4 regions of the Streptomyces sp. CA-146814 genome follow, and region 2 is predicted to be linked to each of the others. Evidence: riboswitches for the same ligand, from Rfam matches in the RefSeq annotation. Region 2 holds a riboswitch; each other region holds the start of a gene.
The links. Region 2 has a riboswitch for cyclic di-AMP ahead of ACQP09_RS12495 (transglycosylase family protein). Riboswitches for the same ligand answer to the same signal wherever they lie in the genome.
Positions count from the first base shown of each region.

Region 1: another riboswitch for cyclic di-AMP. It lies ahead of ACQP09_RS28195 (M23 family metallopeptidase); the one in region 2 lies ahead of ACQP09_RS12495 (transglycosylase family protein).
Region 3: another riboswitch for cyclic di-AMP. It lies ahead of ACQP09_RS32665 (transglycosylase SLT domain-containing protein); the one in region 2 lies ahead of ACQP09_RS12495 (transglycosylase family protein).
Region 4: another riboswitch for cyclic di-AMP. It lies ahead of ACQP09_RS18460 (M23 family metallopeptidase); the one in region 2 lies ahead of ACQP09_RS12495 (transglycosylase family protein).

Region 1 covers NZ_CP192068.1:6,287,269-6,295,104, reverse strand. Annotated here, with positions in the region: gene ACQP09_RS28200 (GntR family transcriptional regulator) at 155-862, opposite strand; gene ACQP09_RS28195 (M23 family metallopeptidase) at 1,085-1,900, opposite strand; cyclic di-AMP (ydaO/yuaA leader) riboswitch at 1,915-2,083, opposite strand; gene ACQP09_RS28190 (M16 family metallopeptidase) at 2,308-3,678, opposite strand; gene ACQP09_RS28185 (M16 family metallopeptidase) at 3,705-5,060, opposite strand; gene ACQP09_RS28180 (DNA gyrase/topoisomerase IV subunit A) at 5,321-7,774, shown strand.
Region 2 covers NZ_CP192068.1:2,833,027-2,840,862, forward strand. Annotated here, with positions in the region: gene ACQP09_RS12470 (arsenic resistance protein) at 1-26, opposite strand, end outside; gene ACQP09_RS12475 (exopolyphosphatase) at 90-1,052, opposite strand; gene ACQP09_RS12480 (DUF501 domain-containing protein) at 1,049-1,609, opposite strand; gene ACQP09_RS12485 (FtsB family cell division protein) at 1,677-2,147, opposite strand; gene eno (phosphopyruvate hydratase) at 2,412-3,692, opposite strand; gene ACQP09_RS12495 (transglycosylase family protein) at 4,028-4,735, opposite strand; cyclic di-AMP (ydaO/yuaA leader) riboswitch at 4,741-4,928, opposite strand; gene ACQP09_RS12500 (transglycosylase family protein) at 5,220-6,320, opposite strand; gene ACQP09_RS12505 (cytochrome P450 family protein) at 6,528-7,820, opposite strand; gene ACQP09_RS12510 (tetratricopeptide repeat protein) at 7,817-7,836, opposite strand, start outside.
Region 3 covers NZ_CP192068.1:7,386,624-7,394,459, forward strand. Annotated here, with positions in the region: gene ACQP09_RS32660 (FAD-dependent oxidoreductase) at 1-732, opposite strand, end outside; cyclic di-AMP (ydaO/yuaA leader) riboswitch at 1,213-1,372, shown strand; gene ACQP09_RS32665 (transglycosylase SLT domain-containing protein) at 1,376-2,215, shown strand; gene ACQP09_RS32670 (GMC oxidoreductase) at 2,361-4,010, shown strand; gene ACQP09_RS32675 (carboxymuconolactone decarboxylase family protein) at 4,101-4,580, opposite strand; gene ACQP09_RS32680 (NAD(P)H-dependent amine dehydrogenase family protein) at 4,577-5,656, opposite strand; gene ACQP09_RS32685 (CARDB domain-containing protein) at 5,766-7,836, opposite strand, start outside.
Region 4 covers NZ_CP192068.1:4,164,896-4,172,731, forward strand. Annotated here, with positions in the region: gene ACQP09_RS18450 (MerR family transcriptional regulator) at 1-760, shown strand, start outside; gene ACQP09_RS18455 (PP2C family protein-serine/threonine phosphatase) at 909-2,141, shown strand; cyclic di-AMP (ydaO/yuaA leader) riboswitch at 2,349-2,503, shown strand; gene ACQP09_RS18460 (M23 family metallopeptidase) at 2,515-3,561, shown strand; gene ACQP09_RS18465 (aldo/keto reductase) at 3,879-4,823, shown strand; gene ACQP09_RS18470 (PrsW family intramembrane metalloprotease) at 4,830-6,362, opposite strand; gene trmB (tRNA (guanosine(46)-N7)-methyltransferase TrmB) at 6,517-7,464, opposite strand; gene lhgO (L-2-hydroxyglutarate oxidase) at 7,457-7,836, opposite strand, start outside.

The sequences.
Region 1 (7,836 bases), 3.5 Mb from region 2:
TCCGGGACCGTACGACGGTAACGGACCTGAGCCGTGGTTTCTCCCTCCGGGAGAAGCCGCGGCTTTTTCGCTGTCCCGAGGCGATGGAGAATAATTTCGGGCAGCGCGAAATAAAACCCTCGGGAATTACTTCTCTTTGTATACGGCGCGCTTGTTAATGACGGGCACCCGCGATGTTTACGCCGTGTTGCGAAGAACTCACGCGAGGCGGTGGCGCCGCCCGACGGCCGGGTCGGTCCGGTCGGCGCAGCCGGTGCGCCCCGGCGGCCCGCTCCGCGTGCAGGGCGGTGAGCGCCCTGGCCCGTTCCGCGTCGCCGCGCGCCACCGCGTCCACGATGGCTCCGTGCTCGGCCCAGGAGTCGACCGGGCGGGCCGGCTGCTCGACGGCGTACATCCAGGCGATCTTGTGCCGGAGCTGGGTGAGCAGGGCGATCAGGCCGGGGCTGCCGGAGGCCTGCGCCAGGGTCTCGTGGAACCAGCCGCCCAGCGACCGCAGATCCTCGCCCTCGCCGCGGCGGGCCCGCTCCTGGCCCAGTCTGACCAGCCCGCGGAGCACCTTGAGGTGGGCCTCCGTGCGGCGCTGGGCGGCGCGGGCGGCGCCGAGCGGCTCCAGGAGCATCCGCACCTCCAGCAGGTCGGCGGCCTCCTGCTCGGTGGGCTCGGCGACACAGGCCCCGGCGTGCCTGCGGGTGGTGACGAAGCCTTCGGACTCCAGGGTGCGCAGTGCCTCGCGGACCGGGACGCGGGAGACCCCGTACCGCCGGGCCAGCAGCTCCTCGGTGAGGCGGCTGCCGCGCTCGTAGACACCGGAGATGATGTCGTCACGGATTGCCGTGCATACCGAATGCGCGGGAATGCGCATGTCCGAACCTCCGCCTTCATCCCCGCGAAACGCGGCCGGCCGACGCCTGTTCCGTGACTCTAAGGCAATCTTCCGCAATTTCCGATGGCAGGCCTGAATTGATGGATATCTTCTGGCCAAAGGTCGGGAGCGGAGGGGATCGGTCCGGGCATTCCCGGCGCACGGCCGAAGGCCCCGGCGGGAAGCCGGGGCCTTCGGGAGGAGCGGTGGTGCGCGGTCGGGTCAGACGTTGACGCCGTGCGAGCGCAGGTAGCCGACCGGGTCCATGTCGGAGCCGTACTCGGCAGTGGTGCGGGCCTCGAAGTGGAGGTGCGGGCCGGTGGAGTTGCCGGTGGAGCCGGAGAGGCCGATCTGCTGGCCGGAGGTGACCGACTGGCCGACGGAGACGCCGATCGAGGAGAGGTGGCCGTACTGGGTGTACGTGCCGTCCGTCATCCGGAGCACGATGTTGTTGCCGTACGCGCCGCCCCAGCCCGCCTCGACGACCGTACCGGCGCCGACCGCGACGACGGAGCTGCCGGAGGCGGCGCGGAAGTCCACGCCGGAGTGGCTGCCGGAGGACCAGAGCGCACCGCCGGACTTGTAGCCGGTGGTGACGGACGAGCCGGCGACCGGGAGGTGGAAGGCGTTGAGGCGGGCGCGCTCGGCGGCGCGGGCCGCGCGGGCCTCCTCCTCGCGGATCTCCTCGGCGCGGGCCTCGGCCTTGCGCTGGGCCTCCGCCTTCGCCTTGGCCTTCGCGGCCTTGGCCTTGGCTTCGGCGGCCGCCTCGGCCTTCGCCTTCGCGACGACTTCGGCCTGCCGGTGCTGGGCCTGGGCCTGGGCCTCGATCTGCTCGGCGATCGTGGCGTCGAGGGCGATGGCCTGGGTGAGTCCGGTCTCGGCGACCTTGGGGGTCTCGGAGTCGGCCGCGGCGGCCGGAGAGGCCAGGGTGCCGAGGACACCGGTCGTGGTCAGGGCCGCGACGCCGGCGACATGAGCGCCGCGGCGCTTCAGGCGGCTCGGGGCACGGTGCTTCCCGGTGGCACGGGTGAACGCCATGGAGGTGCTTGATCCTTTCCTTCCTTCTCGCCTACCGGGTTAGCTGACGGGTTCGGAGCAGGAAGGTCTCCTACGGAGCTCCGCGCCGGTTCGCGGCACGGGGTTCCGATTCACCCCAGGGACTGCGTGTGGGTCCCCGGCTCCCCAGGCTCGCGCCTGACGGGGACTCGGCGATGGCTGCCCGGCGCTGCGGATGCGGCATACGGGTGACGGACAGCCGGGCCGACGCTAGACAAGGCGGCTGTCCGTCACCAAACGGACAGGGGGATTTGTCGCGCATCCCACAGGACGTAGGGGGAGTTACATCAGCAAGACGTGAAGAAAGGCGCCAAGCGGACAAAAGGGAGAACCCCGGCGAATTACTCCTCGCTGGGGTTCTCTCCGTCCTGGTGTGTGCCGACGGTGTGTCAGCCGCTGACGACGGTCACCTCTCCGATGCCGAGCGCCTTCACCGGCTCCGCGATCTGTGCCGCGTCGCCCACGAGGACCGTGACCAGCCGGTCCACCGGGAAGGCGCTGACCACGGCAGCGGTCGCCTCCACGGTGCCCGTCTCGGCGAGGCGGGCGTACAGCTGGGCCTGGTAGTCGTCGGGCAGGTGCTGCTCGACCTGGTCGGCCAGCGTGCTCGCGACCGAGGCGGCCGTCTCGAACTTCAGCGGGGCGACGCCCACCAGGTTCTGCACGGCCGTCTCGCGCTCGGCGTCGGTCAGCCCTTCGGCGGCCAGCGTCCGCAGGACCTTCCAGAGGTCCTCCAGCGCCGGGCCGGTGGACTCGGTGTCCACCGAACCGCTGATGGCGAGCATCGCCGCGCCGCCCGAGTCGGGCCCGGTCGAGCGCAGGACCTGGGCGAAGGCGCGTACGCCGTAGGTGTAGCCCTTCTCCTCGCGCAGCACCCGGTCCAGCCGGGAGGTGAGCGTGCCGCCCAGGCAGTACGTGCCGAGCACCTGGGCCGGCCAGACGCGCTCGTGGCGGTCGGCGCCGATGCGGCCGATCAGCAGCTGGGTCTGGACCGCGCCGGGACGGTCCACGATGACCACGCGGCCGGTGTCGTCGGCGGTGATCGGCGCGACCGGGCGGGCCTGGGCCGTGTTGCCCGACCAGTCGCCGAGGGTGTCGGTGAGCAGCGCGTCCAGGTCGATGCCGGTGAGGTCGCCGACGATGACGGCCGTCGCGGTGGCCGGGCGGATGTGGGCGTCGAAGAAGGCGCGCACGGCGGCGGCGTCGATCCGCCGCACGGTCTCCTCGGTGCCCAGGCGCGGGCGGGACATCCGGGCGGTGGCCGGGAACAGCTCCTTGGAGAGCTGCTTGGCGGCGCGCCGGGACGGGTTGGCCTTCTCGTGCGGGATCTCGTCGAGGCGGTTGCCGACGAGCCGCTCGATCTCGCTCTCGGCGAAGGCCGGGGCGCGCAGGGCCTCGGCGACCAGGCCGAGCGCCTTGGCCAGCCGGGAGGCCGGGACCTCCAGGGAGACCCGGACGCCGGGGTGGTCGGCGTGCGCGTCCAGGGTGGCGCCGCACCGCTCCAGCTCGGCGGCGAACTCCTCGGCGCTGTGCTTGTCGGTGCCTTCGGAGAGCGCGCGCGACATGATCGTGGCCACGCCGTCCAGGCCCTCGGGCTCGGCGTCCAGCGGCGCGTCCAGGAAGATCTCCACGGCCACGACCTGCTGGCCGGGGCGGTGGCAGCGCAGCACGGTCAGCCCGTTAGGCAGGGCGCCGCGCTCGGGGGCGGGGAAGGCCCACGGCCGGGCGGTGCCCGGGGTCGGCTGCGGGTGGTACTCCATGGCTACTCCAGTCACGGCGGCGTCGCTCACTTGTCCGCCCCCTCGGGCGCGTCGGTGGCCTCTTCGGCGTCCTCGGCCGGCTCGACGGGCTCGTAGACCAGCACCGCCCGGTTGTCGGGGCGCAGGGCCGCCGCTGCAGCCTCGCGCACCTCGTCGGCGGTGATGTCCAGGACGCGTCCCACGGCGGTCAGGGCGAGCTGCGGGTCGCCGAACAGGACCGCGTAACGGCACAGTTCGTCGGCGCGGCCCGCGACCGTCCCCAGCCGGTCCAGCCACTCGCGCTCCAACTGGGCCTGCGCGCGCTCCATTTCCTCCGGCGTCGGGCCCTCCTCGGCGAACCGGGCCAGCTCCTCGTCGACGGCGGTCTCGATGGTCTCCACCTCGACCCCGCCGGAGGTCTTCACGTCCAGCCAGCCCAGCGAGGGCGCGCCGGCGAGCCGCAGCAGGCCGAAGCCCGCCGCCACCGCCGTACGGTCGCGGCGGACCAGGCGGTTGTGCAGCCGCGAGGACTCGCCGCCGCCGAGCACGGTGAGCGCCAGGTCGGCCGCGTCACAGGCGCGGGTGCCGTCGTGCGGGAGGCGGTAGGCGGCCATCAGCGCACGCGCCGGGACCTCCTCGTGGACCACTTCGCGCAGCTGCTCGCCGATGATCTCGGGCAGGGTCCCGTCGCGCGGCGGCTGCTTGCCGTCGTGGGACGGGATGGAGCCGAAGTACTTCTCGACCCAGGCGAGGGTCTGCTCCGGGTCGATGTCGCCGACGATCGACAGCACCGCGTTGTTGGGCGCGTAGTACGTACGGAAGAACGCGCGGGCGTCCTCCAGGGTTGCCGCGTCCAGGTCGGCCATGGAGCCGATCGGGGTGTGGTGGTAGGGGTGGCCCTCGGGGTAGGAGAGGGCGGTGAGCTTCTCGAACGCGGTGCCGTAGGGCACGTTGTCGTAGCGCTGGCGGCGTTCGTTCTTGACGACGTCGCGCTGGTTCTCCATGGACTCCTCGTCGAGCGCGGCGAGGAGGGAGCCCATGCGGTCGGCCTCCAGCCAGAGGGCCAGCTCCACCTGGTGGGTGGGCATGGTCTCGAAGTAGTTGGTCCGCTCGAAGCTGGTCGTCCCGTTGAGCGAGCCGCCGGCCCCCTGGACGAGCTCGAAGTGGCCGTTCCCCTTGACCTGTCCCGAGCCCTGGAACATCAGGTGCTCGAAGAGGTGAGCCAGACCGGTGCGTCCCTTGACCTCGTGGCGCGAACCGACGTCGTACCAGAGGCAGACCGCGGCGACCGGGGTCAGATGGTCCTCGGAGAGCACCACACGCAGGCCGTTGGCCAGGCGGTGCTCGGTCGCTGTCAGGCCGCCGGAGCCGGCCTGTGCGGTGGCCGTGTGACCCATGGGCATGTACGTCCCTTCGATCGCGATACTGGACTTCCTGACCGGTACTTCCTGCCAGACCTGCCACTCTAAGCAAGCGCACCGGCACCTGGCGAAGTTCCCGTTCCGCGGAAGTTTCCGTCGATGGTGTCCCCGGCCGTGCCGCCCGGGACGGCTTCGGACGGGTCGAGGTCCGCGTTGTCAGTGCGGAGGTCCACAATGGTCCGCATCAGTACCCCAGGTTGTCCGATCAGAATCCGTGAATCCGAGAAGGAGTCGCAGCCGCGATGGCCCGCCGTAGCACGAAGACCCCGCCGCCGGACGACTTCGAGGAGAAGATCCTCGACATCGACGTCGTCGACGAAATGCAGGGCTCCTTCCTCGAGTACGCGTACTCGGTGATCTACTCCAGGGCCCTGCCCGACGCCCGCGACGGCATGAAGCCGGTGCACCGGCGCATCGTGTCCCAGATGAACGAGATGGGACTGCGCCCCGACCGCGGCTATGTGAAGTGCGCGCGCGTCGTCGGCGAGGTCATGGGCAAGCTGCACCCTCACGGTGACGCGTCGATCTACGACGCCCTGGTGCGGATGGCGCAGCCCTTCTCGATGCGGCTGCCGCTCGTCGACGGCCACGGCAACTTCGGCTCGCTCGGCAACGACGACCCGCCGGCCGCCATGCGGTACACCGAGTGCCGGATGGCCGACGCCACTTCGCTGATGACGGAGGCGATCGACGAGGACACGGTCGACTTCCAGTCGAACTACGACGGCCAGGAGCGCGAGCCGGTCGTCCTCCCGGCCGCCTACCCCAACCTCCTGGTGAACGGCGTATCGGGCATCGCGGTCGGCATGGCGACCAACATGCCTCCGCACAACCTGGGCGAGGTCATCGCCGCCGCCCGCCACCTGATCAAGCACCCGGGCGCCGACATCGAGACGCTGATGCGTTTCGTCCCCGGCCCCGACCTGCCGACCGGCGGCCGTATCGTCGGCCTCGGCGGCATCAAGGACGCGTACACCAACGGCCGCGGCACGTTCAAGATCCGCGCCACCGTCGCCGTGGAGAACGTGACGGCCCGCCGCAAGGGTCTCGTCGTCACCGAACTGCCCTTCACCGTCGGCCCGGAGAAGGTGATCGCCAAGATCAAGGACCTGGTCTCGGCGAAGAAGCTCCAGGGCATCGCGGACGTCAAGGACCTCACCGACCGCGCGCACGGCCTGCGTCTGGTCATCGAGGTGAAGAACGGCTTCGTGCCGGAAGCGGTGCTGGAGCAGCTCTACAAGCTGACGCCGATGGAGGAGTCCTTCGGCATCAACAACGTGGCGCTGGTCGACGGCCAGCCGCTGACGCTCGGCCTCAAGGAGCTGCTGGAGGTCTATCTCGACCACCGCTTCGAGGTCGTGCGCCGGCGCAGCGAGTTCCGCCGCACCAAGCGCCGTGACCGGCTGCACCTGGTCGAAGGCCTGATCGTCGCCCTGCTCGACATCGACGAGGTCATCCGGATCATCCGGGACAGCGACAACTCGGCGCAGGCGAAGGAGCGCCTGATGGAGCGCTTCTCGCTGAGCGAGATCCAGACGCAGTACATCCTGGACACCCCGCTGCGCCGGCTCACCCGCTTCGACCGGATCGAGCTGGAGAGCGAGCGCGACAAGCTCAACGGCGAGATCGAGGCGCTGACGGCGATCCTGGAGTCGGACGCGGAGCTGCGGAAGCTGGTCTCCACGGAGCTGGCGGCGGTGGCGAAGAAGTTCGGCACGGACCGGCGCACGGTGCTGCTGGAGTCGGCGGGTGCGCAGATCGCCTCCGTACCGCTGGAGGTCGCGGACGACCCGTGCCGGGTGCTGCTGTCGTCGACGGGTCTGCTGGCCCGTACGGCCAACGCGGAGCCGGTGGAGATCTCCGAGGACGCCCGGCGCGCCAAGCACGACGTGATCGTCTCGGCGGTCGCGGCGACGGCGCGCGGCGATGTGGGGGCGGTGACCTCCACCGGGCGGCTGCTGCGGCTCTCGGTGATCGACCTGCCGCAGCTGCCGGACACCCACGCCGAGCCCAACCTGTCGGGCGGGGCGATGATTTCGGAGTTCCTCACGCTGGAGGCGGACGAGGAGCTGATCTGCCTGACCACGCTCGACGAGGCGTCGCCGGGGCTGGCGATCGGGACGCTCCAGGGTGTGGTGAAGCGCGTCGTGCCCGACTATCCGGCCAACAAGGACGAGTTGGAGGTCATCGCTCTGAAGGACGGTGACCGCGTCGTGGGCGCGACCGAGCTGCGTACGGGCGAGGAGGATCTGGTCTTCGTCACCTCCGACGCGCAGTTGCTGCGCTATCCGGCGGCCTCGGTGCGGCCGCAGGGGCGGGCCGCCGGAGGCATGGCGGGCGTCAAGCTGGCGGCCGGGGCCGAGGTGCTGTCGTTCACGGCGGTGGACCCGGCGGCGGACGCGATCGTGTTCACGGTGGCCGGTTCGCACGGGACGCTGGACGACTCGGTGCTGACGTCGAAGCTCACGCCGTTCGACCAGTATCCGCGCAAGGGCCGGGCGACCGGCGGAGTGCGCTGCCAGCGGTTCCTGAAGGGTGAGGACGTGCTGGTCTTCGCCTGGGCGGGTCCCACCCCGGCCCGAGCCGCGCAGCAGAACGGCACCCCGGCGAAGCTGCCGGAGCCGGACCCGAGGCGGGACGGTTCGGGCACACCGCTGCTGGAGAAGGTGGCGGTGATCGCGGGACCGCCGCTGTAGGCCTCTTCGTACGGTGGGAAGCGGCCCGGAGGTGTCACGCCTCCGCGGCCGCTCTAGGCCTC
Region 2 (7,836 bases):
CCGCGCGGCGTGCCGGTGTCGGTCATGTCGTGCGCCCCCATCGGACGGTTACGCGGCGCTCCAGGCGATCCCGTCGGACATCGCCGGTGTCAGCCGCCGAGCGGTCCGTCTTCTGCCGCTGTGAACGCGATCCCGTCCAGAATGTCGTGCTCGCTGACGACGACCTCGTGCGCGCCCGTCCGCTCCATCACGGCGAGCAGCACCAGGGCGCCCGCGGCGATCACGTCGACGCGGCCCGGGTGCATCACGGGGATCGCGGCGCGTTCCTCGTGGGTGGACTGGAGGAGGTGTTCGGTGATCGCGCGGACCTGGCCGCGGGAGACCCGGGAGTGGTGGATGGCCTCCGAGTCGTACTCCGCCAGCTCCAGCGCGATCCCGGCGATCGTGGTGACCGTGCCCGCCAGGCCGACCAGCGTCGCCGCCTCGGTGAGCGCCACGGTCCCGGCGGCCACGTCCAGGGCGGCCTCGATGTCCGTACGGATCGCGGCGACCCGCTCGTGGGTGGGCGGGTCCACCACGGTGCCGTCCACGGTCAGGTGACGCTCGGTCATCCGTACGCAGCCGATGTCGACCGAGCGGGCCGCGTCGACGGCGTCCGAGCCGAGCACGAACTCGGTGGAGCCGCCGCCGATGTCGACGACCAGGTACGGCTTCGCCAGGTGGTCGCTGCCGGTCAGCTCCTTGGTGGCGCCGTCGAAGGAGAGCTGCGCCTCCTGGTCGCCGGTGACCACCTCGGGCTCGACGCCCAGGATGTCCCGGACGCCGGCCACGAAGTCGGCGCTGTTCTCGGCGTCGCGGGAGGCGGAGGTGGCGACGAAGCGGACGCGTTCGGCGCCCAGCTCCTCGATCACGGCGGCGTACTCCCGGCAGGCCGCGAAGGTCCGCTCCAGCGCCTCCGGAGCGAGTCGGCCGGTCCTGTCGACGCCCTGGCCCAGGCGGACGATCGTCATCCGCCGGTCCAGCTGCGTGAGCGAGCCGGTGGCGGGGTCCACGTCGGCGACGAGGAGCCGGATGGAGTTCGTACCGCAGTCGACGGCGGCGACCCGGGTCATGCGCCCTGCCCTTCGGAGCTCTCGGAGCCCTCGGAGCTCACGGCACACGGCGTGACGCACGCGCCCTTGGCCCACCACTCCGGCAGCATCGCGATGGCCTCGTCGCCCAGCGGGTTCACCCCGGGTCCGGCGGCCAGCGAGTGGCCGACCAGGACGTGCAGGCACTTCACCCGGTCCGGCATGCCACCGGCGCTCGGGAAGCCTTCCAGCACCTCGATGGCGTCGCGGCGGGTGATGTAGTCCTCGTGCGCGGCCCGGTAGGCGGCGGCCAGCTCCGGGTCGGTCTCCAGACGGGCCGTCATCTCCTTCATGACCCCGTTCGCCTCCAGCGTGCCGATCGCCGAGGCCGCCCGGGGGCAGGTCAGGTAGTACGTCGTCGGGAACGGCGTGCCGTCCTCCAGACGGGGCTGGGTCTCCACCACGTCCGGGTTGCCGCACGGGCAGCGGTGCGCGATGGCGCGCAGGCCGCGCGGCGGGCGGCCGAGCTGCTGCTCGAACGCGGCGATGTCCGCGTCGGTGGGCTTGGTGGACTCGGTCTGCGGAGGGGGCGTTTCCATGCCTGCCTTGGTTCTGCTCGGAAGCTCGTCGAAAGCTCGTAGGAGGAAAGAGGTGGTGGGAGGGGTGTCAGTCGCGGTCGGCGCTGTCGACGCCGTCCCAGACGTTCAAGTGCCAGGGGCGGTGGTTCGCGCCGGGTTCTCCGCGCCGGTCCTCCGCCGCGTCGGGGTCGGCCACGGTGTAGCCGGTCTCGCCGGGGAGGACGTAGTGGAGGTGCTGGCGGGCCAGCCGCATGATGTACGCGTCGTCCTGGAGCCGCGCCTTCTCGTCCCGCAGCTCCTCGGTGCGCGCCTTCGCCTCCTGCGAGAGCCGCTCCTGCTCGGCGATCTCGTCGCGCTGGGAGACGTACTGACGCATCGGATAGGCGAGCGCGACGATCAGCGAGCAGACCACCAGCGCCAGGAACGCGGCCCGGCCGGTGAGCCGGGAGCGGCGGGCCTGGCGGCGGTTCTGCGAGCGGTACACGCGGGCCGCGGTCTGCTCGCCGAGCAGCCGCAGCCTGGTCGCGGTGGAGAACCGGTCCCGGTCCTTCCCGGCCATGTCTCCCGCCTCCCAGAGCTTGTCGTCAAACTGCCGTCGTCGCCCGAAGGGCGGCCGGGCGGCGACTGGTGCGTGCGATCGCAAGGCGCCGAGATGGTCTCGTAGCGGAGCTACTTGGCCATTTCGGCAACGCCGCGAGCGTGCGTGCCAGACGCCGCCCGGCAGGCGGCAGTTTGACGACAAGCTCTGACGCACGTCCGTCCCCGCACACGGTACGGGACCGAGTGCGGGGACGGACGGAGGCCACCGCCCAAGGGCTGCGGGTCAGCCCTTGAAGCGCGGGAAGGCGGAGCGGCCGGCGTACACCGCGGCGTCGTCGAGGATCTCCTCGATGCGCAGCAGCTGGTTGTACTTGGCGACGCGGTCCGAGCGGGCCGGGGCGCCGGTCTTGATCTGGCCGCAGTTCACGGCGACGGCGAGGTCGGCGATGGTGACGTCCTCGGTCTCGCCGGAGCGGTGCGACATCATGCACTTGAAGCCGTTGCGCTGGGCCAGCTCGACGGCGTCCAGGGTCTCGGTCAGCGAACCGATCTGGTTGACCTTGACGAGCAGGGCGTTGGCGGAGCCCTCCTCGATGCCACGGGCCAGGCGCTCGGGGTTGGTGACGAAGAGGTCGTCGCCGACGATCTGGACCTTGGCGCCGATGCGGTCGGTGATGACCTTCCAGCCGGCCCAGTCGTCCTCGTACAGCGGGTCCTCGATGGAGACCAGCGGGTACGCGGAGACGAGCTCCTCGTAGTACTCGGTCATCTCGGCGGCCGAGCGGGACTTGCCCTCGAACTCGTAGACGCCGTCCTTGTAGAACTCGGACGCGGCGACGTCGAGCGCGAGCGCGATGTCGCGGCCCGGGACGTAACCGGCCTCCTTGATGGCCTCGACGATGAGGTCCAGGGCGGCGCGGTTGGACTCCAGGTTCGGGGCGAAGCCGCCCTCGTCGCCGAGGCCGGTGGACAGGCCCTTGGTCTTGAGGACCTTCTTCAGCGTGTGGTAGATCTCCGCGCCCCAGCGCAGGGCCTCGGAGAACGACTCCGCGCCGATCGGCGCGATCATGAACTCCTGGATGTCCACGTTGGAGTCGGCGTGCGAGCCGCCGTTCAGGATGTTCATCATCGGAACGGGCAGCAGGTGCGCGTTCGGGCCGCCGAGGTAGCGGAAGAGCGGCAGGTCGGACGCCTCGGAGGCGGCGTGCGCGACGGCGAGCGAGACACCGAGGATGGCGTTCGCGCCGAGCGAGGCCTTGTTCTCGGTGGCGTCCAGGTCGAACATCGCCTGGTCGATCAGGCGCTGCTCGGTGGCGTCGTACCCGACGAGCTCCGGCCCGATCTGCTCGATGACGGCGAGGACGGCCTTCTCGACGCCCTTGCCCAGGTAGCGGTTGGGGTCACCGTCGCGAAGCTCGATGGCCTCGAAGGCGCCGGTGGAGGCGCCGGACGGAACAGCAGCACGACCGGTGCTGCCGTCGTCGAGGCCGACCTCGACCTCGACCGTGGGGTTGCCCCGGGAGTCGAGGATTTCCCTGGCTACGACGACGTCGATGGACGGCACGAGGCATCTCCTTCTGGGATATGACGCTGGTTGTGCAGGGTCACTGTGGCCTTGCGACACGAGCCTAACCGGCCCGGCCGCGTCAGTCGGCCGACCGCCCGTCTCCTGGGACGAAAAAGGACCCAAGGGCCAGCATCACGGGACAAAACTCCAGAAATCTACTGGCTGGTAACAAGTGTTGGCGACAAGAGGTGAACGCATCACCTCACCCGCCGGCGCCCTTCACACGGAAGAACCCCGGCCCGGCGCGCACGGGGGGAGAGCGCGCCGGGCCGGGGAGCCGAGGGAGGGAGGGTGCCGCCGGACCCCCTCCCTCCGGGGAGGAGAGACGGCTGTTACTTCAGGTGGAGCTGCTGACCCGGGAAGATCAGGTCCGCTTCCTTGACGATGTCGTCGTTGAGCTTGAAGAGCTTGCTCCAGCCGCCCTTGACGCCCTCCTTGTCGGCGATCTTGCTCAGGGTGTCGCCGACCTTGACCTTGTACTCGCCGTCGCCCTTCTGGACCTTCTCGCCGGTCGGGGTGGTGACGGTCTTCTTGGAGCTCTCGGCCTTCGGGGCCTCGCGCTGCTCGCTGCGCGTGGTGGGCTGCTCGGCCTTGCGCTCGGGCTGCGCCTGCTCAGGCTTGCTCGCGGACTGGCCGGAACCGGTGTTCACGCCCGGGTCCACACCGTCGTTGGTGAGGCCGCCGGCGCCGGCGCAGGCCCAAGCGCCCGGGCCCTGCATGTCGAGGAGCTTCTCGGCGGTGGCGATCTGCTGGTCCTTGGAGGCCAGGTCGGCACGGGAGGCGTACTGCGTACCGCCGGCGGCGGCCCAGCTGGACTGCGAGAACTGCAGTCCGCCGTAGTAGCCGTTGCCGGTGTTGATGGACCAGTTGCCGCCGGACTCGCACTGGGCGACGGCGTCCCAGGTCTCGACGGAGGCGGCGGAAGCGTTGGTCGCACCCATCAGCGGGACGGCCACGGCGGCACCGGTGACACCCGCGAGGGTGGCGAGACGGACGGTCTTCGAGGGGCGGCGGTGCTTGCCCTTGCTGTTCAGCAGCATGGAACGGATCTCCTCACCGACGCCTACGAGGTGAGCTGTCGGGTTCGGGCTGATGAGTTGCCCGGTCGCGCGACCTTGCGCGCGACTTCACCCCAAGCCGTTCCCGTACGTCCCCGTCTTCGTCTTCGACGAGGCCGTCCGGACCCGGCGGCCTACCTGGGTCCCCCGCTCCTGCCTACGGCGCTTTACGCGTCTGTTCCCTTCGACCGACGGCAGGATTCGGCGTGACGGTCGACGGGGCCCGCGGTGCGAGCGGTTCCGACCGTAAACACAGGCAACCCCGACATTCAAAGATGGACATACCGACTCAATCGGCGCTTACTTGCCTGCCCTGACGGAGTGTTTCCGCAGGTCGGAGGCGATCTACGCCGAGCAGGCGGACGCAACACGCCAGTTGCAGCAAAGAGACCCATGTCTCACTTACGCATAAGTGGACATAGGCCTCTGAACTACCCGCGTTTTTGGGGTGTTTTCCCGAATTCGATCAGTTGGCGGCAGGCACCTCGGAGCCCTCCGGGACGTCCGCCTGACCGTCCTGCTCACCGGCCTGCTGACCGTCCTGCTCACCGGCCTGCTGACCGGTCTGCTGCCCCGCCTGCTCCAGCCCCAGGTCCAGGCTCTGTCCGGGCAGGATCAGGTCCGGGTCGGTGCCGAGGAGGTCCTTGTTGGCCTCGTACAGGCCGGTCCAGCCCTGCGGGAGTTCCTGCGCGTCGGCGATGGCCCAGAGGTTGTCGCCGGGCTGCACGGTGTAGCCGCCGCCGGTGACCGCGCCGCCGTCCCGCGCGTCACCCTCGCCGCGCGAGGCGTGCCGGCCGGACTCGCGCGGGCCGTCCTCCTGCCCCACCGTGCCGGCCTCCTCGGGGGCCGGCGCGCCTCGGTGCTTGCCGCCGGTGCGGTCGGCGTCCTTCGAGGCGTCGGGGGCGGAGGTGGCGGGCTGCGAGGCGTCAGGAGAGCCGGGCGTTCCGGTCTTTCCGGCGGCCGGAGGCGCGGAGGGCTCGGCCGAGGGGTCGAGCGTGTCGCCGCCACCCTTCCTCTCGCCCTTGCCGGTTGCATCCGTCGTGCCGGTGGAGTCCGTCTTGTCGGAATCCTCCGCTCCACCCTTTTCATCCGCTTCGTTCGCCGGGGCGGTCGTCGGGTCCGGAGTGGGAGTGGTGGGGCTCGTGGGGTCGACGGAGGGGACCGTACCGGGGTCGACGCCGGGCAGGCTGCCGTCCACCGCGAGGCCCGAGATCACCGCGCAGCTCGGCCACGCTTGCGGGCCCTTGTCCGCCAGGACCTTCTCGGCGACGGAGATCTGCTGCGAACGGCTGGCCAGGTCGGCCCGCTCCGCGAAGGCGTCGCCGCCGTACGCCGACCAGGTCTCCTGCGAGAACTGGAGCCCGCCGTAGTAGCCGTTGCCGAGGTCGGCACTCCACATGCCGCCGCTCTCGCACTCCGCGACCCGGTCCCAGGTGGTGGCGTCGGCCGCGTGTGCGCCTGCCGCGCCGAGGAGCGGAATGGCGATGGCCGATCCGGTCACACCTGCGGCGACGACGATGGCGGGTGCCTGACGAGGGCGGCGGTGTCTGCCGTTCGCGGAGCCCATGGAGTTTGCCTTCCGTGCGACTGACAAGCAGGAACTGAGAAGCGTGAAGCTGTTGCGCGCGTGCGTGAAGCTCTTACGCGCGTGCGTGAAGCTGATACGCAAGTGACGGACGGGCCAACGGTGAACGGTGGGCCGACGCGTCGAACCGTGAACCTAGCGGGACTCGAACGCATGTCACAAGTCGATGCAGCGCAGATCACGTGAAAGTCACAGAGGTGACAGCGTGTCACCTTCCTCAAGGCGCCGTCCCGGCTCGAACTCGACCGGCAGCGTGCGCAGTCCGCGCATGATGAGCCCGCCACGCCAGCGCAAATCGTCAGGTTCCCCCGCAAGTCGCAGGCCAGGAAGGCGTTTCAGCAGGGTCGCCACCGCGGCCTGGCCCTCCAGCCGGGCCAGCGGTGCTCCCAGGCAGTAGTGGATGCCGTGACCGTAACCGAGATGCTGATTGTCACTGCGTGAGAGGTCGAGCGCGTCCGGATCCGCGAACCGCTCCGGATCCCGGTCCGCCGCGGCCAGCACCACCAGCACCGGGTCCCCGGCCGCGATCTCCTGCCCGCCGAGCGTCAGCGCCTCGGTGGCGTACCGCCAGGTCGCGAGCTCGACCGGCCCGTCGAACCGGAGCAACTCCTCGATCCCGGTGGCCAGCAGCGCACTCTCCCCCGCCGCCAGCGACTCCTCGAGCCGGGCACGCTGTCCGGGATGGCGGAGCAGGGCGTACGTACCGTTCCCGATCAGGTTCACCGTCGTCTCGAACCCGGCGAAGAGCAGGATGAACGCCATCGCCGCGGCCTCGTTCTCGGTGAGGTGCTCGCCGTGGTCGCTGGCCCGGATGAGCCCGGAGATCAGGTCGTCACCGGGGTTCTCCCTCTTCCGGTGGATGAGTTCGGCGAGATAGCCGCGCATCTTCTTCACCGACCGGGCCACCCCGCCGCGCGGCCCGCCGCCGTGGCGGATCATCATGCCCGCCCAGTCCCGGAAGTCGTCCTGGTCCTCGCGCGGGACGCCGAGCAGGTCGCAGATGGCGTAGATGGGGAGCGGAAAGGCGAAGTCGTGGATGAGGTCCGCCTCTCCCTTCTCGACGAAGCCGTCGATGAGCCGATCCGTCAGCTCCTGCACGCGGGGCGCGAACTCCGCGACCCGGCGCGGGGTGAACGCCTTGGAGACGAGCCGGCGCAGCCGGGTGTGGTCCGGCGGATCGATGTTGAGCAGATGCGTCATCAGCTCCGCCTTGCGCTCCCCCGGGATCCCCGTCTTCCCCTTGGCGGCCGCGGACCCGGCGTGGTTCGCCGGATCCTTGGAGAGCCGCGCGTCGGCGAGCGCCTGCTTGGCATCCCCGTACCGCGTCACCAGCCACGCCTCGACCCCGCTGGGCAGCGCGGTCCGGTGCACGGGGCTGTGCTCGCGGAGCCAGGCGTAGGCGGGGTACGGGTCGGTGGCGAACTCCCAGGTGAAGAGTTCGGGCGCGTCAGGCGTGCGGGGGCAGGCGGGGGTGTCGGTCACTCCTTGACGGTATCGG
Region 3 (7,836 bases), 4.6 Mb from region 2:
CTGCTTGTTCTCCCGCCGGGTGGCGATGGAGCCCTCGTCGTACTCGATGTCCTCGGGGTTGACGATGACCTCGATGTTGGGGGAGTGGTCCAGCTCCCGCAGCTCCATCGGGCTGAACTTGGCCTGCGCCGGGCCACGCCGCCCGAACACATGCACCTCCAGCGCCTTGTTCGCCTTGAGGCCCTGGTACACGTTGTCCGGGATCTCGGTGGGCAGCAGCTCGTCCGCCGTCTTGGCCAGCACGCGGGCCACGTCGAGCGCCACGTTGCCGACGCCGAGGACGGCGACCTTCTCCGCGGTGAGCGGCCAGGTGCGCGGGACCTCGGGGTGGCCGTCGTACCAGGAGACGAAGTCGGCCGCGCCGTAGGAGCCGTCGAGCTCCATGCCCGGGATGTCGAGGGCCCGGTCGGCCTCGGCGCCGGTCGAGAAGATCACCGCGTCGTAGAAGGACCGCAGGTCGTCCAGGTCGATGTCGTTCGGGTAGCTGACGTTGCCGAAGAGGCGGATCTGCGGCTTGTCCAGCACCTGGTGCAGCGCCTTGACGATGCCCTTGATCCGCGGGTGGTCGGGGGCCACGCCGTACCGGATCAGGCCGAAGGGCGCGGGCATGCGCTCGAACAGGTCGATCGAGACACCCGGGTCCTGGCAGACCTCGGATTTGAGCAGCGCGTCCGCAGCGTAGATACCGGCAGGGCCGGCTCCGACAATGGCGACGCGGACGGGGCGTGTCATGGCGTGGTGATCCTTAAGGCGGGCGAACGCGGGCAGGTACAGCGTACGTCGGAGGTAAGGGTTGGCTTACTAGTCTCCACCCCACACCGTAAGCCCTGGCCCCGCGAGGCCTCCGACCCGGCCTACGGAACCGCCCGATAAGTCCGTTTCTCCAGGTCGGTATGGGCGATTTTTGCTATTTAACCCTCTCCTCATCAAAGGGGTTATTGAGGGTTCTTGGGATCTTTTGGGTATGCCCATTCCGGCCACCCCCGCGCAAAGTGGTGAGCGTCACGCCCGGGGGTGCGGACGGGGAAGTGGAGGCCTCGGTTCCCTTCTGTGCGAAGAAAGTTGACACCGTGACGGAACCGGCGCGACCGGGAATTCCGGAATTCGATCATGCGGAGAAAGAAGATCCGGAATTCAGGGCTTGTTCTGCCCGATGTTTTTCGCCTACGGTCACGGTCAATCCGGATGGAACGCCGAATCCTGCCGCCGTCCGGGAATCCGCAACCCACTCACGTACGGCAGGAGCGGGGGACCCAGGTAAGCCGCCGATCCGGTATCCGGAACGGCTAGGGGTGAAGTCGCACGACCGTGCGGCCAGACATCTCCCGTCTGAACCCGACAGCTCACCTCGTAGGCGCCGGAGAGGAAATTCCCCATGCCCGCACAGGGTAAGCACCGCCGTCCCAAGTCCGTCTCGCTGAGCCGTGGCATCGCCGCCGTGACCACGGGTGGAGCCGTTCTGGCCCTCCCGGTGCTCGGCGCCACCACCGCCTCCGCCGCTCCCGCGCACTCCATCGCCGCGGAAAAGGCGGTCGCCCCCGTCTCCGTGACCGCCCAGGTGAATTCCGTGACGAAGGCGGCGCCCGCCGAGCATTCCGTGGTGTCCGGCGAAACGCTTTCCAAGATCGCCCGCGAGTATTCCGTCAGCGGCGGCTGGAAGAAGCTGTACGAAGGCAACCGCAAGGTCGTCGGCGAGAACCCGAACCTTATTCACCCGGGTATCACGCTGACCATCGGCGCCAAGGCTGCCGCCCCGTCAGACGCCAAGGCAGGCAAGGCTGCCAAGGCCGCCCCGGCCGCCGAGCGCACCGCCACGGCGGAGCGCGCCGACCGCTCGGAGCGCACCACGGCCGCGCCTGCCGCCGCCCCGGCCGCCGCCGCTCCCGCCACGTACACCAACGACCTCGATGGCTGGATCAAGGAGTCGCTGGCGGTCATGGCCCAGCACGGCATCCCCGGCAGCTACGAGGGCATCCACCGCAACATCATCCGCGAGTCCTCGGGCAACCCGAACGCCATCAACAACTGGGACTCCAACGCGGTCAAGGGCACCCCGTCCAAGGGGCTGCTCCAGGTCATCGACCCGACCTTCCAGGCCTACCACGTGCCCGGTACCTCGACCGACAGCTACGACCCGGTCGCCAACATCACCGCCGCGTGCAACTACGCCGCGGACCGGTACGGCTCGATCGACAACGTCTTCGGCGCCTACTGATCCCGTACGCGCTCACGCCGAGGGGCCCCGGACCACCTGGTCCGGGGCCCCTCGGCGTACCGGGAAGTTACCCCCAAGTTTCTAGTGACTTACCACCCGATCGACAGTAGAACCTGTTGCACTCATCGAGAGTGAGGTAAGTCACATGAACGACTTCATCCTGCACGAAGGCGCTCACAGAGGCGTCTCCCGTCGAAGGTTCATCACAGGAACAGGTTCTCTTCTTGGCGTCGCGGCGCTCGCCGGACCCACCACACCGGTCTGGGCCACGCCCCGGGCATCAGCTGCCCCGATCGGATCCGGCGCCCATGTGCCGGTGCTGGTCATCGGCACCGGATACGGCGGCTCGGTCGCCGCCCTCCGGCTCGCCCAGGCGGGCACCGACGTCCACATGGTCGAGATGGGCATGGCCTGGGACACCCCCGGCGCCGACGGCAAGATCTTCGCCAACACCACCAAGCCGGACGACCGTTCCTTCTGGCTGCGGACCCGGACCAAGCAGCCGCTGAGCAACTTCCTCGGCTTCCCGATCGACAAGAACGTCAACCGCTACACCGGGATCCTGGACGCCGAGGAGTTCGCCGGCATCACCATCTACCAGGGGCGTGGCGTCGGCGGCGGCTCGCTGGTCAACGGCGGCATGGCCGTCACGCCCAAGCGGGAGAACTTCGCCACCATCCTCCCGTCGGTGAACGCCGCCGAGATGTACAGCACCTACTACCCGCGCGCCAACGCGGACCTCGGCGTCACCACCATCGACCCGGCCTGGTTCGACTCCGTCGACTGCTACCAGTACGGCCGGGTCGGCCGGAAGCACGCGCAGCGCTCGGGCTTCCCGTTCCTCTTCGTGCCCGCCGTGTACGACTGGGACTACATGAAGCAGGAGGCGGCCGGGACCGTACCGAAGTCCGCGCTGGACGCCGAGATCCTCTACGGCAACAACTACGGCAAGAAGTCGCTCCAGAAGACCTACATCGACCGGATCAAGGCCACCGGCCGGGTCACCATCACCCCGCTCCACAAGGTCACCCGCGTCTCCCCGGCCTCCGGCGGCGGCTACACGGTCCTCATCGACCAGCTGGACACCACCGGCCGGACCACCGTCACCAAGACCGTCACGGCGGACCGGGTCTTCTTCGCGGCGGGCAGCGTCGGCACCAGCAAGCTGCTCGTCGGCCTGAAGGCGACCGGGGCGCTGCCCGGCCTCAACAGCGAGGTCGGCAAGGGCTGGGGCGACAACGGCAACGTCATGTGCGGCCGGGCCAACCACCTCTGGGACCCGACGGGGAAGGTGCAGTCCTCCATCCCCACCGGCGGCATCGACAACTGGGACGCCGGCGGAGCCTTCGCCGAGGTCGCCCCGCTGCCCACCGGGATCGAGACCTGGGCCTCGTTCTACCTCTCCATCACCAAGAACCCGCACCGCGCCGAGTTCAGCTGGAACGCGGCGGCGGGCAGGGCCGAGCTGAACTGGCAGACGGCGTGGAAGCAGCCGTCCATCGACGCCGCGAAGACCATCTTCGACAAGATCAACAAGAAGGAGGGGACGATCTACCGCACGGACCTCTTCGGGACCTACAAGATCTGGGGCGACCACCTCACGTACCACCCGCTGGGTGGCGCGGTCCTGAACAAGGCCACCGACAACTACGGTCGGCTGCACGGCTACCCGGGCCTGTACGTCATCGACGGCGCCCTGATCCCGGGCAACGTCAGCGTCAACCCGTTCGTCACGATCACCGCGCTCGCCGAGCGCAACATCGAGCGGATCATCGCCACCGATCTGCGCCGCTGATCCACCGGGCGTACCGATCTGCGCCGCTGATCCACCGGGTGTACGGAGAGCCCGGGGCCGGGAGTGCCAACCCGGCGGCCCCGGACTCCGTCAGTGACCCGGCAGCACGCACACCGCGTCGATCCCCAGCACATGGTTGAGCCGCCCGAACGCCAGCCACGAGCCGATGCTCATCGACAGCTCCACGATCTCCACCTGGCTGTAGTGCGCGGTCATCCGCTTCCAGAAGGCGTCGTCGAGACCGTGGTGGTCCAGCGCGTACCGCTCCGCGTACTCCGCCGCCAGCCGCGTCCGCTCGTCGAAGGCGTCCGTCGTACGCCACTCGGTCACCGCCTGCGCGAACTCCTCCTCGACCTTCGCGCCGTCCCGCTCGGTCCGCCAGTCCAGGCAGAACAGGCACCCGTTGATCTGCGCGATCCGCAGCCGCGCCGCCTCGAACTCCCGCAGGCCCAGCGTCGTGTGCTCGTACACGGACATCGAGAAGGTGGCGGCGGCCATGCCGATGCCGGGGACCATCTCCCCCCACACGTAACCGATGGGCTCCTGGCCCTCCGGAATGTCGATGATCATGCCGTTCTCCTTCCCAGCCTGCCGACAGCGGGCCGCAGCGGGACGTCCAGTGCGTCGTACAGGCCCGGCTTGGCGTCCACCAGCCAGTCGATCGCCGAGACGAGCCGCCCGACCGCCGTGGCGTTCCCGCCCGCCGACCGGTTCTCGCCCTCGTCGGACGCCTCGACCGTCACCTCGATACGGGGACGGCCCTCGATCACCACCCGGTGCGCGCCCACCCCGTCGGGCGGCGATGGCCAGTCCGGTGCGCACGAGGGATGGATACGGGTGATGTGCTCGATGACGATGCGGGGCTCGCCGCCCACGATGCCCTGCACCTCGAACCGCACCGCGCCCTGGGTACCCGCCGCGAACTCGCCCATCGTGCGCGTGGTCACGGTCGTCTCCAACGCCCGGCGGTCCAACGTCTCGCGGATCTCGTCGAGTTCGACGCCGAGCGCCCGGGCCATCAGCCGTATCTGACCGCCCCACACCATCGTCGGAACGCTCTCGGCGAGCATGAGCGGCTGGTAGTCCAACGGGTGGCCCATGCCGATCAGATGGCGTACCGAATCCTCCTGCTCGTACGTGGAGTAGTCGAAGATCTCCTGGCAGCGGATCACGTCCACCTCGGTGCCCAGTCCGCTCACCAGCAGCGGCAGGACGTCGTTGCCCCAGCCGGGGTCGACCCCGGAGACGAAGAGCGAGCCGCCGCCGTCGCCGATGGCGGCCAGGACGGGGTCCCGCAGCTCGGGCGGGGCGTTGCGCTGGTCATAGAGGGGATAGAGGGAGGGCGTGACGACGACCGCTCCGGCGCGGATCGCCCGGCCGATGTCGGTCAGCGCGTCGTCGGGCCGGATGTCGCCGGAGGCCGCGTAGACTACCGCGCGCGGCCGGCCGGCCAGGACGGCGGCGATGTCGTCGGTGGCCGCGACGCCGAGCGTGCGGCCGAGCCCGCCCAACTCGCCCGCGTCCCGGCCGACCTTGGCGGGATCGTGGACGAGGACGGCGGTGAGTGTCAGTGCCGGATGGGCCTCGACGGCGCGGATCGCCGCGCGGCCGACGTTGCCGGTACCCCAGACAACCGTGGGAATCATGCGCGGAGGGTAGCGGCCGGACCTCGCACTTCCCAGAGCCGTGGCGAGGAAAAATGGGTGTTCCCGGGCCGGCGGGTGAACCGCCGGCCCGGGAACCGTACAGAGGTGACTACCGCTTGGCGCGTGCGGCGGTCGGGCTGCCGCTGATCGTGAACTGCGAGCCGGGCTCGATCAGCACATGGCCGTCACGCGAGTTGGTGATCGTCACATTGGTCAGCGTCGCGTTGCCGCGCGCGCCGCCCATCGCGAGGATGCCGGAGCCGTTGTTGGACTTGTCGATCCGGACGTTCTGGATCTTCACGTCCGGCATCAGGCCGCCACCCGTCTTGAACTGGATGCCGTCGTAGGTGGAGTCGATGATGTCGGTGTCGCGGATCGTGACGCCGGGGATCGGCAGGTTCTGCGGGAAGAGCGTGATCGCACCGAACTCCTGGTCCTCGTTCCAGAAGGCTCCGCCGGTGCGGTACAGGGCGTTGTTGGCGATCAGCGTCTGCCCGGAGAAGGGCAGCGGGTCGTGGTCGGTCGCCAGCATGATGGCCGGGTAGTTCATGGTGTCGGAGATGATGTTGTTCTCGATCTTGTTGCCGTAACCGCCGTAGATCGCGATGCCGTTGGCCCGCCACGGCAGCTGGATCGTGTTGTTGCGGAAGCTGTTGTCGTGGCCGATGTCGACGGACTGGTCCTTGACGTACTTGCTGGACCAGACGGCGAGAGCGTCGTCGCCGGTGTTGCGGAAGGAGGAGTTGTACACGGTCGAATTGCGCGTGCCGTTGGCGAAGTTGATGCCGTCGGCGTACGTGTTGCGGATCCGCATCCCGGTGAACTCGACGCCGTCGCCCGGGTTCCACAGGGACTGGATGTTGTCGTAGTCGCGGCCCGCCCAGACGCCCACGTTGGCGTGCTCGATCCAGACGTTGCTGATCTTCGTGTTCTTGCCGAACCGGCCGTTGAGCGCGACGCCGCCCTCGTGGTTGCCGTCACCGCCGCGGATCGTGCCGGAGCCGAAGATCGCGATGTCGGAAATTTTCGTGTTCTCGTCGATGTCGAAACCGAAGTTGCCCTCGTGCGGGTGGTTGATCCCGCCCGCCTCGTGCGGCGGGGTCAGCGTGTAGAGCTGGGAGTGCCACATGCCCGCGCCCCGGATCGTCACATCACGGATGCCCACCTGGTTCCACTGACCCCGGTCCAGCGGGTCGTCGGTGAGGATCTTCTGCTCCTGGCGCCACTGGCCCGCCGGGATCCAGACGCAGCCGATCTGGCCGTTCTGGTTGGCCGTCACCGCGCGCTGGATGGCCGCGGTGTCGTCGATCCCGTCGTTCGCGACCGCGCCGTACGTCGTGATGGAGACGCAGCCCGACGGCTGAGCGGTGGGCGGTGCGACCTGCTCCAGGTCGATCAGGTCGATGATGTAGAACGCGGCGTTGTCGCCCGCGTCCCGCTGGAGCTTGAACTTGGTGCCCGCCGGATAGGTCTGGGCGAGCAGCGCGTGCGACTCGTCGAACAGCCGCCGCGCGTCGCCGCCCGGCGTGTTGGTGAGCCCCTCCGGACTGTCGGTGTTGCCGTACAGCCAGCTGTGCTTGGAGGAGAGGTCGAGCTTGCGGACGAACTGGCCGTTCGCGTAGAGGCTGATGGTCGCCTGACGGCCGCCACCGCCCGCCGCGTCCGGGATCGAGTTGCGGACGACGATGGAGTTCGACGCGTTGGTCGCGGTGAACTCCACGTACTCACCGGTCGAGTTGAGCCGCACCGACTTGCGGCCCGAGGACTCGGTGGCGAAGTTGGTGTGGCCGAAGGTCCGCTCGGCGTCCGAGGTCAGCAGCGTGCCCCGGTACGCGGCGTCCTCCGCCTCGTACTCCGTGTACGGCACGGCCGCGCCGCGCCCGACGACGATGGAGCGGGCCAGCACGTTGTTGGTCTCGCTGGTCTCCGCGACCAGGTTCGTGGCGTCGGCCGTGGCCGTCAGGGTGGCTCCGCCGCTCGCCGCCGTCCAGCTGCCGCTGATCGGCACGTTCACGGTGGCGCCGGCCGGGACCGCCGGGGTGGTGCCGTTGAGCGTGGTGGAGCCGACGGTCAGCCGGGTGACCGTGCCCGCGCTCACCGCGCTGGTGCCGCGGTTGTGCATGGCCACGGTGAAGGTGACCGCCGCGCCGACGGCCGGGTTGGACGGGCTGGAGGTGATG
Region 4 (7,836 bases), 1.3 Mb from region 2:
GCACTACGGGGACCTCGGTCTCCTCGTGCCGAGCCGGCTCGGGAGCAACGGCTACCGCTACTACGACCAGGACGCCCTCGTCCGGCTGCAGCGCATCCTGCTGCTGCGGGAGCTCGGGCTGTCGCTGCCCGCGATCAAGGACGTGCTCGAAGGGCAGCAGGACACTTGTGTGGCGTTGCGGGCGCATCTGCGGCTGCTCGAACAGGAGCAGGCGCGCATCGGGCGGCAGATCGCCTCGGTGCGGACCACTCTCCACAAGACGGAGGAGGGGACGGAACTCATGGCCGAGGAAGTGTTCGACGGGTTCGACCACACCGCTCATGAGCGGGAGGTGACCGAGCGCTGGGGGCGCGCGGCGTACGAGGAGGGCGACCGGTGGTGGCGTGGGCTCGGCGAGGAGGGGCGTAAGGCCTTCCTCGCCGAGCACGAAGCCATCGCGCGGGACTGGGGACGGGCCCGGGAGGCCGGGGCCGATGCCGGTGGTGAGCAGGCTCAGGAGATCGCCCGGCGGCACTGTGCGTGGCTGTCGTCGTCCACGGCGGCGAGCGACGCGTCGGGCGGCGGGCCGGGCCGGGCGGCGGGACGAGCGGCGGGCCGGGCGGCGGACAAGGAGCCCGGTCGCTCCTACGTCATCGGGCTCGGCGAGATGTATGTCGCCGATCCCCGCTTCGGAAAGAACTACGATCGCTACGGGGACGGCACCGCCGCCTTCGTACGGGATGCACTGACGATCTACGCCGAACGCCGGCTCTCCGACTGACCACGGAGGGCCTCGGCACCAGGCCCGCTTCCCCCTATTCGGCCGATGACGGGTCGCCGCACGGCGCGGCTCCGGGAAGCCTGGGCGGGGCGCGGTACCGTCCGCAGCCGTGGCCGGACCGGGCAGCAGGAGTGCACAGGTGGTGGGGATGGCGGATAAGGGGCGCGGGCTCGTGAAGGCGAGCCTCGGGATCCCCGGGCGGGCCGCGCCCGGCTCGACGGGGCGCGGGAAGCCGGTGGTGGCGCGGAGCGCCGGGACGCGGCGGTTCGTGCGGCTGCTGCCGGTGCTGCTGATCGGCGGCGGGCTCCTCTTCGACTCGCTCGCGCCGCCCAACTTCACCGCCGTACCGCTGTTCGTGGCCGCGCCGCTGATCGCCGCGCCGTTCTTCTCGCTCGCCAGCACCATCCGTACGGGAGTGGCCTCGGTCCTCTCCGTCATCGCGATGCGGATCTCCGACGGCACGTCCACGCAGGTCGTCCCGGTCATCGAGATGATCACGGTCCTCACCGCCGCGGCCCTGGCCCTCGTCATCAACGGGGTCGTGCGCCGCAGCAACGAGCAGCTGGCCTCGGCACGGGTCATCGCGGAGACCGCCATGCGGGCCGTACTGCCGACGCCGGCGGAGCGGATCGGCGGGCTCCAGGTGGCGGCGCGGTACGAGGCGGCGCAGGCGGACGAGTTCGTCGGCGGGGACCTGTTCGCGGTGGCGGACACTCCGTACGGTGTACGCCTGGTCGTCGGCGACGTGCGCGGCAAGGGACTGGACGCCGTGGAGGCGGTGGCGGTGATCATCGGCGCGTTCCGGGAGGCCGCCGAGCAGGAGCGGTCCCTGGAGGGCGTGGCGCAGCGGCTGGAGCGGGCGCTCGCGCGGGAGGGGACGCGGCGGTACGGGCTGGATGCCATGGAGGGGTTCATCACCGCCGTCCTGGCCGAGATCCCGCCCGGCTCGGCCTCCCTGCGCCTCGTCAACCGCGGCCATCCCGAGCCGATCCTGCTGCACGCGGACGGGGCCCTGGAAGTCCTGGCCCCGAGCGTGCCCGCGCTGCCGCTGGGGATGGACCTCGGCGTGTGGCCGGACCGGTCCGACGAGTGGGAGCTGCCCGCCGGTTCGACGCTGCTCGCCTTCACGGACGGCCTCTCCGAGGCGCGCGACGCGAACGGCGTCTTCTACGACCCGGCGGCCCGGCTGCGCGGCCGCATCTTCCCCGGCCCCGAGGAGCTGCTCTCGGCGCTCACCGACGACGTACGGCTGCACACCGGCGGCCGGTCGACGGACGACATGGCGCTGCTCGCGGTCAGCCGGCCGGCGGAGGGCCAGGCGCCGCGGCGGACGACGGTGAAGATCGTCGGCCGGGGTGATGACACGGTGCGTAATCGATGAGCACCGCTCCGCATAACAGTTGACACACCATCAGAAAAAGAGGTGTGGGCGAGGGGTCGTCAAGCCGTCCGATTCGGGCGGCTTGTGGGTGGTAAGTCCCCGTCGAAGCCGTTAATGATCAACAGGAACAGCTTGGAATCGGGCCCGTCTGTCTATTAACGTTCGATAACGCAGCGCGGTCGTCCCAGCCGTCGTCAGAGACGGCGCCGTGCGCGAGCGCCGAATTCCGCAAGGGAACCGGGGAACCACCTACATGGGGTGAATCGGACGCCTGTGTCTCCATCGTGAGGCAGAGGGGCCCGTAGGAGACCTTCCTGCTCCGAACCCGTCAGCTAACCCGGTAGGCGAGAAGGAAGGAAAGGAGCGCGCCCACGTGGCGTCCAATCACCCTGCCCCTGAGGCCCCGTCACCCTTCACTGCCGATGGCCTCGGTGGCCCGGAGCGGACGTGGGAGGAGTGGAACCCCACCGCGGAGTCCATCCGTCCCGTGCGCGGCAAGCACCGCGTGTCCAAGCAGCGGGGTCTCGCCCGTAGCTCCACCGTCCTCGGGGTCGGCGTCATAGCGGCAGTCGGTGCGGGTGGCATGGCCACCGCCCAGAGCAAGCCGCCGGTCTCCATCTCTCTTCCCGATTCCATCGCGGACAACCTCCCCGACGCCAAGTCCCTTCCCGGCGTCGGGGCGTTCATGTCCGACGACGCCGAGGACGCACCGGTCCTCGCCGCCGCTCCGCTCACCTCCGCCGGCATCACGACCGCCGAGGCCGAGCAGGGCACCACCGACGCCGGCGAGGCCCTGCGCGCCCGGATCCTCCAGCAGGCCGAGCAGCAGCAGGCCAACGCCGACGCCGAGGCCAAGGCCGCCGAGGAGAAGGCCGCGGCCGAGAAGGCCGCCGCCGAGGCGAAGAAGCAGCAGGACGAGGCCGAGGCCAAGGTCAAGGCCAAGATCGCCGCCGAGAAGAAGGCGGCCGAGGAGGCCGCGGCGAAGAAGGCCGAGGAGGAGCGCCTCGCCAAGCTCCGCGCCAGCTACACGCTGCCGGCCTCCTCGTACACGATCACCTCGACCTACGGCCAGTCGGGCGCCATGTGGTCCTCCGGCCAGCACACCGGCCTGGACTTCGCCGGAGCGGCCGGTTCGCCGCTCAAGGCCGTGCACAGCGGCACCATCACGGAGGCCGGCTGGTCCGGTTCGTACGGCTACCGCACGGTCCTCCAGCTGGAGGACGGCACGGAGATCTGGTACGCGCACCAGTCCTCGATCGACGTCTCGGTCGGCCAGCAGGTCAGCACCGGCGAGACCATCGGCCGCATGGGCGCGACCGGCAACGTGACCGGTGTCCACCTCCACCTGGAGGTCCACACCGCGGGCGGCTCGGCGATGAACCCGGTCGCATGGCTGAACAGCAAGGGTCTCTCCGTCTGAGGCACTCGCGCCCGTAGGACCCGAAACCCCGGCAGCCCTGACGCTCACCCCCCGACGTCAGGGCTGCCGGTCCGTCCGGCGGCCGGTCCGTCCGGCGGGTCGGCGGGTCCAGGGGTGGAACATGGGGCTCCGGCGTGCGGAATGCGCGGCTCCGGCGCGCGGGATGCGCCGCTCCGGAATGGAATGCGCCGCTCCGGAATGGAATGCGCCGCTCAGGCACGGAATGCGCGGCTCCGCGATGGAATACGAGGCTCCGGCACGTAATGCGCGGCCCCGGCACGGAATACACCGCTCCGCCGCTGCCGTTGAACCCCGACATGACTTCTCTGCGCACGCTCGGCAGCTCCGACCTCCAGGTCTTCCCCCTCGCCCTCGGCGGCAACGTCTTCGGCTGGACCGCCGACGAGGACCGGTCCTTCGCCGTCCTGGACGCGTACGCCGCGGCCGGCGGCAACTTCGTCGACACCGCCGACGCCTACTCCGCCTGGGCCGAGGGCAACCGGGGCGGTGAGTCGGAGACCGTCATCGGCGCCTGGCTCGCCTCCCGCGCCAACCGTTCCGACATCGTCGTGGCCACCAAGGTCGGCGCCCACCCCGATTTCCAGGGGCTCTCCGCCGCCACCATCAAGGGCGCGGCCGAGCAGTCGCTGCGCCGCCTCGGCACCGACCACATCGACCTCTACTACACGCACTTCGACGACGAGACCGTCCCGGTGGAGGAGATCATCACCGCCCTCGACCAGCTGGTGAGGGACGGCAAGGTGCGCCACATCGCCGCCTCCAACATCAGCCCGGAGCGCCTCCAGGAGTCGCTGGACTTCTCCGAGCGCGAGGGCCTGGCCCGGTACGTCGCGCTCCAGCCGCACTACAACCTGGTCTCCCGCGCCACCTATGAGGGCCCGCTCCAGGAGACCGCCGCCCGCGCCGGCCTCGCCGCCGTCCCGTACTACGCGCTGGCCTCGGGCTTCCTCACCGGCAAGTACCGCCCCGGCGCCACCGTGGAGAGCGCCCGCTCCGCGAAGGCGGGCGAGCACCTGGAGTCGGAGCGCGGCCGCACGGTGCTGGCCGCCCTCGACCAGGTGGCCACGGAGCGGGGTGCCGAGATCGCGACGGTGGCCCTCGCCTGGCTCGCCGCCCGTCCGACGGTCGCGGCCCCGATCGCCTCGGCCCGCACGGTCGAACAGCTCCCCGCGCTGCTGGCCGTCGCGGACCTGGAGCTGACGGAGGCGGAGCTGGCGGCCCTGACGGAGGCGTCGGCCTGAACCGCCTTACGGGGGAGGCGGGGTGGAGCCGTACGGGCTCTGTCGGCCGTACGGGTACGGCTGCTGCGGGGGCGGGCTGCCGTACGCGGTTCCGTGCCCCTGCCCGTAGCCGTAGCCGTAGCCCTGCCCGTGCCCGTAACTCTGCCCCTGCGCCTGCGCCTGCCCCTGCCCGTATCCGTGTTCCTGTCGCTGTCCGTACGGCGCCGGCTGTCGGTACGGGTGTGGGCGCGGGCCGGTGCCGGTCATCTGGGCCGCGTGGGTGAGGGCCGGGGCGGCGATGGCGCGGCGTTGCCAGAGGTGGTGCAGCAGCTCCCGCTCCCGGACGGCGAAGTCCGGGCCCACCGCGTCATGGCGGGCGCGGCGGCGCAGGCCGGCCAGGGTCGTCGCGAACGACTCGTACTCCGCCACCGCGCGCGCCGCCGCCCGGCCCCGCGACCGGTCCTGCTTCCCGTGCCAGTGGCGGGCCAGATCGCGCGCCACGCCCCGGGTCCGCATCGAGGAGAGGGCCAGCGGCTCGGCCGGGGTCAGCCAGCCGGCCGTGGCGTACGCGGGCAGTTCGGCGGCGAGCGTCCGCAGCTCACGCCGGCGCCACCAGATCGCCAGCCAGGTCACCAGCGCGAAGACCGGGACCATCACCATCCCGTACATCGCCCAGAAGCCGTACGGGCCGAAGGCCGAAGAGCCGTTCCACAGGGCGTGCAGGCCCATCGCCAGCAGCAGGCCGAGCACGGGCAGGGCGATCCGGCGGACCCGGTGGTGGCGGGCGCTGATGGCCGCGAAGCCGAAGCCGAGACCGGTGAGCACCGTGAACAGCGGATGCGCGAACGGCGACATCACGATCCGTACGAAGAACGTCCCGGCGGTCACCGAGGCGATCCCGGAACTGCCGAGCTGCTGATCCTCGTCGAACGCGTTGCCCAGGTAGAGGATGTTCTCGGTGAAGGCGAAGCCCGTCGCGGTGAAGCCCGCGACCACGATGCCGTCGACCACGCCCCGGAACTCCCGCCTTTGGAAGATGAAGATCAGCAGGATCGAGACGGCCTTGGCGCTCTCCTCCACGACCGGGGCGATCACCGTCGCGCCCAGCGTGTCGGCGCTCGCCGGGTCGGCCGTCGCGGTGGCTATCCACCGCATGGCGAACGAGTTGGCGATGATCGCGACGAGTGCTGCGGCGCACGCGCCCCAGGCGAAGCAGAAGATCAGGTTCCGCCAGGGGCCCGGCTCGACCCGGTCCAGCCAGCGGAAGGCGGCCATCAGGAGCGGTACCGGCAGCAGCGCCAGGCCGAGGCCGACGAGGAACCCCTCCGGGCCCGTCTGCTCGCGGACCAGGGCGAGGATCACCAGCCCGCACAGCGCGAGCGCCACGATCACGGTCCCCAGGCGGAACACCTTGCTGCGCCAGACCAGGGAGACGCGGCGCGGCCGGTACTGCCAACGGCCGCGCTCCGGCACGGCGCCCAACACCTCCTCGGGCCGCTGCTCGTGGAGGACCGGGACCGCCGGCTGCCGCTGCTGGTACTGCACGGAACCGTCGGACACCCCTCGACCCTAACGAGGAGCACTGACACCCGGCGACGGTGCATCCGGCCAGGACGGCTCGCTGTTCGGCCAGGACGGTTCAGTGCTCGGCCAGGGTGGTTCGGTGTTCGACCGGGACGCGCCTCACCCGGCGGCGGTCTGCCCGGGCGGTGTGTCAGATCCGGGCGAACAGCAGGTCGTGCACGACGTGGCCCTTGTCCAGGCCCTGGCCCTCGAACCGGGTGAGCGGCCGGAACGCCGGACGCGGCGCGTATCCGCCGTCCGCCGCCGTGTTGGCGAAGCGGGGGTGCGCGGTCAGCACCTCCAGCATCTGCTCCGCGTACGGCTCCCAGTCGGTCGCGCAGTGCACGATCGCGCCGGGCTTGAGCACCGGGGCCACCAGGTCCAGGAACTCGGGCTGGATCAGGCGCCGCTTGTGGTGGCGGGCCTTGGGCCACGGGTCCGGGAAGTAGACCCGCAGGCCGTCGAGCGACTCGGGGGCCAGCATCTCGCGGAGCAGGATCACCGCGTCGCCGTTGGCCACCCGTACGTTGGTCGAGCCCGCCTTGTCCGCCAGGCCCAGCAGGTTGCCCTGGCCCGGGGTGTGGACGTCGACGGCGAGGATGCCGGTGCCCGGGTCCTCGGCCGCCATCTGCGCGGTGGCCTCGCCCATGCCGAACCCGATCTCCAGGACGACCGGCAGCCCGTCGAACAGCTCGGCCAGATCCAGGACCCGCTTGCCGTCGATGTCCAGGCCCCACTTCGGCCACAGCCGCTCCAGGGCCTCCTGCTGGCCGGTGGTGACCCGGCTGCGGCGCGGCTGGAAGCTGCGGATCCGGCGCTCGTGGTGCGAGCCGGCCGGGTCGGCGGCGGGGCCACCGGGGAAGCGGGGCTCCTGGCGCAGCCGACGCGCCCGCTCGAAGGAGGCGGCCCGCAGCGCGGCGGCCTCCTCAGGGGTGACGTCGGCGGCGGTGGACCCGGTCGCGGACCCGGTCACAGGGGTCGCCGCCGCCGGCTCGGGAGTCGCGGCGGGGGCTGAGCCGGTCACGGTGGCCTCGGCTGCCTCTTCCGGGGCCGGGGCCGGGGCCGGGGCGGGGGTGGGGTTCAAGGGCTGCTCAGACACAATGACCCGATTCTACGGCGGGCGGCCTCCACCCCGTCTCCCGAGCCCGGCGCAGCGCCCGCCGCGCCACCTCGCGCCCGATCGGCAGGCACGCCGTCGCGGCGGGCGACGGGGCGTTCAGCACATGCACGGTGTGCGGGGCCTCGCGGATCAGGAAGTCGTCGACCAGCGTGCCGTCCTTCAGCACCGCCTGGGCCCGGACCCCGGCGGGCGACGGGCGCAGATCCTCCTCCCGCACGGCAGGCAGCAGCCGTTGGACGGCCTCGGTGAAGGCGGACTTCGAGAGCGAGCGGTGCACCTCGCCCGCCCCGTACCGCCAGTGTCTGCGGGCGATCCGCCAGGTGCCCGGCCAGCTCAGCGTGGACAGCAGTT